One region of the Glycocaulis alkaliphilus genome, then DNA from elsewhere that is predicted to be linked to it. Evidence: predicted binding sites of a transcription regulator. Region 1 holds the regulator's gene; the other holds the start of a gene.
What was found. The regulator LexA, encoded in region 1, represses DNA repair genes until DNA is damaged. The targets are predictions, from matches to a motif close to ATGTTCCNCTTGTGTTCC.

Region 1 (4,209 bases):
GTCCGGCCGTCCGATCTGATCTTGTGGGCGCCGCTGGCCGCGGGGCTGGGTGCGGCAGTCTATCTTTCGGTTCCGGCAGAGCCTGGCAGCGTGCTGATCCCGGTTTTCTGGCTTGCCGCTTTTGCCTGCGTTCTGGCCGTCCCGCTTTTCACCGCCAAGCCGTCCCTGATGGCAGCGATCGTGCTGAGCGCCTGTGCGCTGGCCGGGCATGCCCATGTTCAGGGCAGGACGCTCTCGCTTGCGCCGCCCGTGATCGAGGTCAGTGACCGAGCCCGCACGGTTACAGGCTGGGTGGAGCGCATCGAACGCAGAGGCCGGTCGGGGCGCGTGCTGCTGCGCGTACAGACGCTGGAGCGCGCCGATGTGGCGCCGTTCCGGGTGCGCTTGCGGATCAACACCGAAACCCTGACCCCCGGCGACGGCATACGTATCAATGCTGTCCTGTCCCATCCGCGTGGGCCTGCGGCGGCGGGTGGCTATGACGGTGCGCGGGCGGCCTGGTATCAGCGGGTGGCGCTTGCCGGCTTTTCCATCTCACAGCCTCAGCCGGAAGAGATTGCCGGCGATGAGAGCGAGCGGGCATTTCTGGGATGGCGCTGGCGGCTGGCGCAGCGCATTTCCGATGCTGCCGGGCCGAACTCCGGACCGGTCATTGCCGCGCTGCTGACCGGGGAGCGCTCAGGCGTTACCGAGGCCCATGCGGAGGCGCTCAGGCTATCCGGGCTTGGCCATTTGCTGGCCATATCGGGGATGCATATGGCATTGCTGGCGGGCGGTATCTATTTCGCGGCGCGCTGGCTCATCGCCTCGATTGAGCCCTTCGCCCGCGCGCATGACCCGCGAAAGCCTGCCGCGCTGATCGCACTGCTCGCCGCCCTTGGCTATCTGCTGCTGTCTGGCGGGGCGATCTCCACCCAGCGTGCCTTCGTCATGGCTGCGGTCATGTTCACGGCGATATTGATAGGGCGAAGAGCGGTGTCGTTTCAGTCGCTTGCTCTGGCCGCACTCATCATCATCGCATTCAGCCCGCAAAGCGTGATCGAGCCGGGTTTCCAGATGAGCTTCGCCGCCACCGCCGCGCTGATCGCCGTCTATGAAGCCTGGCAGAGATGGCGGATGACACGCGATATGGCCGACTATGGCTGGTTTGCGCGGGTACAGGCCGCGTTTACAGGCCTTGCCGTTACCAGCCTGGTGGCGGGCAGCGCGACCGGGCTTTTTGCCGCCTTCCACTTCCAGCGCATGGCAGCCTACGGGTTTGGCGCAAACCTTCTGGCCATGCCGGTCTTCAGCTTCTGGGTCATGCCGGCGGGTGTCGTGGGGCTATTGCTGGCTCCCTTCGGGCTGGAAGGGCTGCCGCTCCTGGTGAGCGCGGCGGGCATGGACATCGTTCTTGCCATCGCCACGTGGACATCCTCGCTGCCCGGCGCGGCCATGCCGGCGCTGGCACCGGGCGGGATCGTGCTTGGCCTTTATGCGACCGGGTTTGCCCTGGCGACGCTGGGGCGCGGGCTGGTGCGAGTGGCGGGTGTCCCTTTTGCTGCCGGGGCGCTTGGCCTGTGGGCACTGCAATCGCCGCCCGACATGATGATCACCTCGTCGGGCGTACTCGTTTCGCGCAGCCTTTCAGCTGAGTCCGGTGAACCTGGAGACTGGCAGGTCAGCGACCGCCGCCGGGGCCGGTTCGAGACAGGCGTTCTCCTGCAGCGCGCAGGAACAGGGCTAAGCGCCGCGCCGCGCGGGGATTACGCGTGCGATCCGCTGGGCTGCCTTGTCGTCACGGCCGAGGGGCTGCGCGTAGCGGTCAGCGAGCATCCCGCCTCGCTGGAGGAAGACTGCGTACGCGCAGACCTGGTGGTCGCGCGCGGCACGGTAAGCGCCTGGCAGAAGCGCCGCTGCGCGGTGCCTGTTCTCGATGATGCGGCGCGGGCAGAGCTGGGCAGTGCCGAGTTCTGGGTCAGAGATGGCCGCATAATCCGCCTGCGCGGCGCCAATGATGGCAGTGCGGCCCGTGTCTGGGGGCGGGAGCGGGGCAGCTGACTGTCCGCCGCCGCCCGGACTCCCGGATCAGTGATAGCGGCGGATCAGCCCCACCAGACGACCCTGAACCTGCACCCGGTCGGGCCCGAAAATACGGGTCTCATAGGCCGGGTTGGCCGCTTCAAGAGCAATCGACCCGCCCTTGCGGCGGATGCGCTTGAGCGTGGCTTCCTCATTATCCACCAGCGCAACGACAATCTCGCCATTATTGGCCGTGTCTCCGCGCCGGATAATGACGTAATCGCCATCCAGAATACCGGCCTCGATCATGGAATCGCCCTCGACCTCGAGCGCGAAATGTTCACCCGACGAGACCATTTGGGACGGCACGCCGAAACGCTCGGTTTCGTGCTGGATGGCTTCGATGGGCACACCAGCCGCGATCTTGCCCAGAAGCGGCACATCCACCGAATCCGTCTCGACTTCACGGCGGGCAAAATTGCCGCTGACGACATTATCTGCGGCGCTTGCGCGCGGTGCGGAGGCATCCGGGAGCTTGAGCACTTCGAGCGCCCGGGCCCGGTGGGCCAGACGCCGAATGAAGCCACGCTCCTCCAGCGCGCTGACGAGGCGGTGAACACCGGACTTTGAAGCCAGCTGAAGCGCTTCCTTCATCTCGTCAAAGGACGGGGAAACGCCGTCTTCAGAGAGGCGCTTGTGAATGAAGAGCAGAAGCTCGTGTTGTTTGCGGGTCAGCATGAGGGGTCTGATCTCCAGGCGCAGCGGGAACAAAGCCAGAAAGGCCATGTTTTGTTCTATGCCTGTTCCGGCGGCTGGTCAAGCGGAATACGGGGTCTCACGCGAACTTCATCAGGTCTTTCACCGCTGACGTTACATCATTCTGGCGCATGAGGCTTTCGCCGACCAGAAGCGCTTTGGCGCCGGACTTACGCACCCGCTCAGCGTCATCGAAGGAGAAAATGCCGCTCTCGGCGACGAGAAAGCGGTCCTCGGGGACATGCGCGCTGAGCGCCTCGAACGTATCGAGCGTCACATCGAAGGTGCGCAGATTGCGGTTATTGATACCAATGAGCGGCGAGGGCAGGGCGAGGGCCCGGTCCAGCTCCGCCCGGTCATGCACCTCGATAAGGGCATCCATGTCCCAGCGTGCAGCCTCGGCCACCAGATCGGCGGCCAGCGTGTCGTCCACGGCTGCCATGATGACCAGAATGCAGTCTGCGCCCAGAGCGCGGGCCTCTACGACCTGCCAGGGGTCATAGAGGAAGTCCTTGCGCAATACGGGCAGGGAGACGGCGGCGCGCGCCTCGACAAGATGGCTGTCGGCTCCTTCAAAGCTTTCCGTGTCAGTGAGGATGGAGAGGCAGGCTGCGCCCCCGTCCTCATAGGCGCGGGCGAGCGCGGGAGGGTCAAAGTCGGCGCGGATCAGGCCTTTGGAGGGGCTTGCCTTCTTGATCTCCGCAATCAGCGCCAGTCCGTCGGCGGCTTGCCGGGTTTGCAGCTGCCTGAAAAAACCGCGCACAGGTGAGGCAGCGCGCGCCTTTGCGCAGATGTCGGCATAGCTGAGAGCTGCCTTGCGGCGCGCGGTCTCCGCGCGCTTGTAGATGCCAATACGCTCCAGCGTGTCGCTCATCGCGGGCGCTCCTCAGGTGTTTGTAATATGTACAAGCTTATTGAGCGTTCCGGCGGCCCGCCCGTCATCAATGGCGGCTGCTGCCAGCGCCACGCCGTCTTTCAGGCCATCAGCCTTGCCCGCAAGCACCAGTGCCGCGCTGGCATTGAACAGGACAATGTCGCGGTATGCGCCACGCTCGCCGTCCAGCAGGCGGTGCAGCGCGGCGGCATTCTCGGCCGGTTCCCCGCCCTTGAGATCATCAAGGCTCGCGCGGGGCAATCCGGCATCTTCAGGCGTGACGGTGAACTCGCGCACGCTGCCATCGGCCTCCAGGCTGGCGATATGGGTGGCGCCGGTTGTGGTGATCTCATCCAGACCGTCTTCGCCGTGGACGATCCACGCACGCTCGGCGCCCAGATCGCGCAAGGCCTCGGCCATGGGCACAAGCCAGCGCTGGTCGAACACACCCAGAAGCTGGCGGCGTGTGCCCGCAGGGTTTGATAGCGGACCCAGCAGGTTGAACACGGTGCGCACCCCCAGCGTCTTGCGGGCAGGGGCCACGTGGCGCACGGCGCCGTGATGGGCCTGGGCGAACA
Region 2 (4,209 bases), 300 kb from region 1:
GCGCTCGCTGCGCATTGAGCCTGCGGTCCGGCCCAAGGCTGATGCGCTGGTCAGTGCCGCCATTGATGCGGCTGGCGAACCGATACTCATCACCGATGTGCGTGGGCGGGCGATCTGGGCCAATAACGCCTACCAGAAGCTGGCAAAGACCGTGATGCCGCTGACGGCAGGCATTGCCCTGCCAGCGCCGGACCGTTTGTGGCCGGGCAGTTCGGGCGGCGCGCTCTACCGTCTGTCGCGCGCAGCCGCATCGGGCGAGGCCGCCCGTGAAACCCTTACCGCGCTCGGAGAGTCCGGTGGCGGCGTGTATAGCGTTTCCATTGATCCGGTGCCGCAGGGCGGCGCGCTGTGGCGCTTCACCGAAGTGCGCGCAGGCGACACGCTGGAAGCTGAAGCCGGAACGCCGGACTGGGCCGAGCATGCGCCGGTGGGCCTGTTCATGGCCGATGGCGAGGGCCGTGTGCTGGCCGCCAATGCGACCTTGCGCTCCTGGCTGGATGTGCCTGAGGGGCAGGCCCTGAAGGTGAAAGACTTCCTGGCCGGTGACATGGCCAAGGGCTTCCTGAAAACCCGCGGCGAGAAGGGCGTTGTGCGCCTTGATGCGCGGCTGCTGGCTCGCGAAGGTGTTGAAAGCCCGATTACCCTCGCCGTTGAATGGGATGAGGGGCGCCCTGTGCGCGCGCGCGCCGTGGTTTACGGGCTGACGGCGGCAGGCACGCCCCCCGGCGTCGCCCAGATGATTGCCCAGCACACCGGCGGGCGTACTGGACGGACCTTCGATGACATGTTTGCCAGCGCGCCGTTTGGCGTGGCGCGCCTTGACGGCGCCGACCCGGCCCGCTCGATCATCGAGGATGCCAATCCGGCCCTGGTGCAGCTGTCGGGCGGCGCGGCGCTGCCGGGCAAGGCATTTGAAAGCCTGTTCGACTGGAGCCTCGGAGACAGTGCGGAGGCGGCCTTTGCTGCGGCCATGTCCGGGCGCAGCGAGCCGGTGGCGCTCAAGCTGAAATCGTCGGACGGCTTGCGCGACGTGCATCTCTTCCTGTCGCCGGCGCGTTCGGGCAAGCGGGCGGCCTATCTGGTGGACATCACGGCTTTGCGCGAGCTGGAAGGCCAGTATGCGCAGGCCCAAAAGCTCAAAGCGGTCGGTGAGCTGGTGGCGCGCGTGGCGCACGACTTCAACAATTTCCTGACCGCGATCCGGCTGAATACTGACAATCTGCTGCTGCGCCATCCGGTAGGGGACCCGACCTATCCGGACCTGCAGAACATCAATGGCGTGGTGGCGCAGGCGGCAGGCCGGATCAAGCACCTGCTCGCCTTTGCCCGCAAGCAGACCCTGCGCGTCGAGACTGTCGATCTGACCGAGACGCTCGCCGATACCGTACACCTGGTGCGCCAGAGCGTGGAAGAATGGGTGCGCGTGGAAGTGCGTCATGGCCGGGATGTGCCGTTGGTACGCATTGACAAGGACGAGCTTGCCAACGCGCTGATGAACCTTGCCACCAATGCGCGCGACGCGATGGCAGCCAAGGGGCGCGGCACGCTGACCATCTCCACCGAAGGCGTTGATGCCACCATCGTGCGCGCGGCTGGCGCGCCGGACGTCAAGGACGGGCCATGGGCGGCCATTCACGTCGCCGACGAAGGCTCCGGCATGGATGAGGCCACGCTGGAGAAAATCTTCGAGCCGTTCTTCACGACCAAGGAGCCCGGCAAGGGCACGGGCCTCGGCCTTGCGACGGTCTATGGCATCGTCAAGCAGTCCGGCGGCTTCCTGTTTGCGCGTTCGAAGCCCGGTGAGGGCACGACCTTCTCGATCTATCTGCCCGGCCACACGCCCGATGCCGAGGAGATCGCAAAGACCGAAGCGCGCAAGGCTGAAGTGCCGGTGCAGCGCAAGCCTGCAGACCTCGCCGGGCGCGGGCGAATCCTGCTGGTGGAGGATGAAGCGCCGGTACGCACCATTACGGCGGCGACGCTGAAAAAGCGCGGCTATGAGGTGGAACAGGCCGAGGATGGCGAAGAGGCTCTCGCGATTCTCGAGGAGCGCCCCGGCGAGTTTGATCTCATCATCTCCGACGTGGTTATGCCGGGGCTGGACGGTCCGGGGCTACTGAAAGCCGCTACCCAGTATCTCGGCAATGCGCGCGTGATCTTCATTTCGGGCTATGCCGAGGAGCATTTCTCGCACACCCTGTCGGCGGATCTCGATATTTCCTTCCTGCCCAAGCCCTTCAGCCTGGAGGCGCTGGCCCAGCGCGTGAAGGACGAGTTGGGGCGGTAGGACGTGTTCGTCGCGCGTAAATGTTCCGCTTGTGTTCTGTGAACAAATCCGGTACAGATTCCCTCAACGCAGCGCAATTGCCGATCCGGGCGATGCGTGAAATAAGGGAACCGAACCGATGGCATCTTCCGCAATCCGACTGGTGAAAGACACCGATATGGACAAGTCCAAGGCACTCGAAGCCGCACTCACGCAGATCGACCGCCAGTTCGGCAAGGGCTCAGTCATGAAGCTCGGTGCCCGCCCGAACCAGAATATCGAGGCGGTGTCCACCGGCTCGCTGGGGCTGGACATTGCGCTGGGCGTTGGCGGCCTGCCCAAAGGGCGGATCGTCGAGATTTACGGCCCTGAAAGCTCGGGCAAAACGACGCTGGCCCTGCACTGCATTGCCGAGGCGCAAAAGCGCGGCGGCGTGTGCGCCTTCGTTGACGCGGAACATGCGCTCGATCCGGTCTATGCCCGCAAGCTGGGCGTGGATGTGGGTGAGTTGCTGGTCTCCCAGCCTGATACGGGTGAGCAGTCGCTGGAAATTACCGACACGCTGGTGCGTTCTGGCGCCATTGATGTGCTGGTGATCGACTCTGTCGCTGCGCTGACGCCGCGTGCCGAGCTGGAAGGCGATATGGGCGACAGCCTGCCGGGCCTTCAGGCCCGTCTGATGAGCCAGGCGCTGCGCAAGCTCACCGGCTCCATCTCCAAGTCCAACTGTCTTGTCATCTTCATCAACCAGATCCGCATGAAGATCGGCGTGATGTTTGGCAATCCGGAAACGACGACCGGCGGTAATGCGCTGAAATTCTATTCCTCGGTCCGCCTCGATATTCGCCGCATCGGCGCGATCAAGGACCGTGACGAGGTGATCGGTAACCAGACGCGCGTGAAAGTGGTCAAGAACAAGGTGGCGCCGCCCTTCCGCGAGGTGGAGTTCGATATTCTCTATGGCGAAGGCATTTCGCGCATGGGCGAGGTGATTGATCTGGGCGTGAAGGCCGGGATCATCGAAAAATCCGGCTCATGGTACTCGCATGACTCCGAGCGCATCGGTCAGGGCCGCGAAAACGCCCGCAAATTCCTGCTCGATCACCCGGAGATTTCGGAGAAGATCGAGAACCAGATCCGTGCCAATGCCGGCCTCATTGCCGAGGAAATGCTGGTTGGTCCGGGCGAGGATGATGATCTGGATGATGCGGCGGAAGCGGCCGGGTAGGGCGTCTTCGCAGCTCTTAACCGCATTGCATTGCAGCGGGCGCTTGGCTAAGCCGGGCGCCCGTTCGTATATGTGCGCAACGGTAAGTGAAATTTTGCAGATGAGCGGAGACTGCCATGACGCGCTTGCGCGACATACGTGCCCAGTTCCTTGGCTATTTTGAAGGGAACGGCCATGAAGTGGTGGCCTCCAGCCCGCTCGTGCCCAAGGATGACCCGACCCTGCTTTTCACCAATGCGGGCATGGTCCAGTTCAAGAACGTGTTTACTGGCGCTGAAAAGCGCGCCAATCCGCGCGCCGTCTCCTCGCAGAAATGCGTACGCGCAGGCGGCAAGCACAACGATCTTGATAATGTGGGCTATACGGCGCGCCACCACACCTTCTTTGAAATGCTGGGGAATTTCTCCTTCGGCGACTATTTCAAGGAAGAGGCGATCCACCATGCCTGGACGCTGGTAACGAAGGACTTCGCGCTCCCCAAGGACAAGCTCCTCGTCACGGTCTATGCCGAGGATGATGACGCGGCCGCGCTCTGGAAGAAAATAGCCAGCCTGCCGGATGATCGCATCATCCGCATCGCCACGTCTGACAATTTCTGGATGATGGGCGATACCGGCCCGTGCGGTCCGTGCTCTGAGATTTTCTTTGACCATGGCGAGCACATTCCCGGCGGCCCTCCGGGTAGCCCGGACGAGGATGGCGACCGCTTTATCGA

Region 2: recA (recombinase RecA) is a predicted target of LexA. The motif match lies at 2,308-2,325, and genes of this name have one in related genera.

The regions. Positions count from the first base shown of each region.
Region 1 covers NZ_CP018911.1:1,816,725-1,820,933, reverse strand. Annotated here, with positions in the region: gene X907_RS08670 (ComEC/Rec2 family competence protein) at 1-2,040, shown strand, start outside; gene lexA (transcriptional repressor LexA) at 2,068-2,739, opposite strand; gene trpC (indole-3-glycerol phosphate synthase TrpC) at 2,837-3,631, opposite strand; gene trpD (anthranilate phosphoribosyltransferase) at 3,644-4,209, opposite strand, start outside.
Region 2 covers NZ_CP018911.1:2,117,079-2,121,287, reverse strand. Annotated here, with positions in the region: gene X907_RS10045 (ATP-binding protein) at 440-2,287, shown strand; gene recA (recombinase RecA) at 2,406-3,494, shown strand; gene alaS (alanine--tRNA ligase) at 3,611-4,209, shown strand, end outside.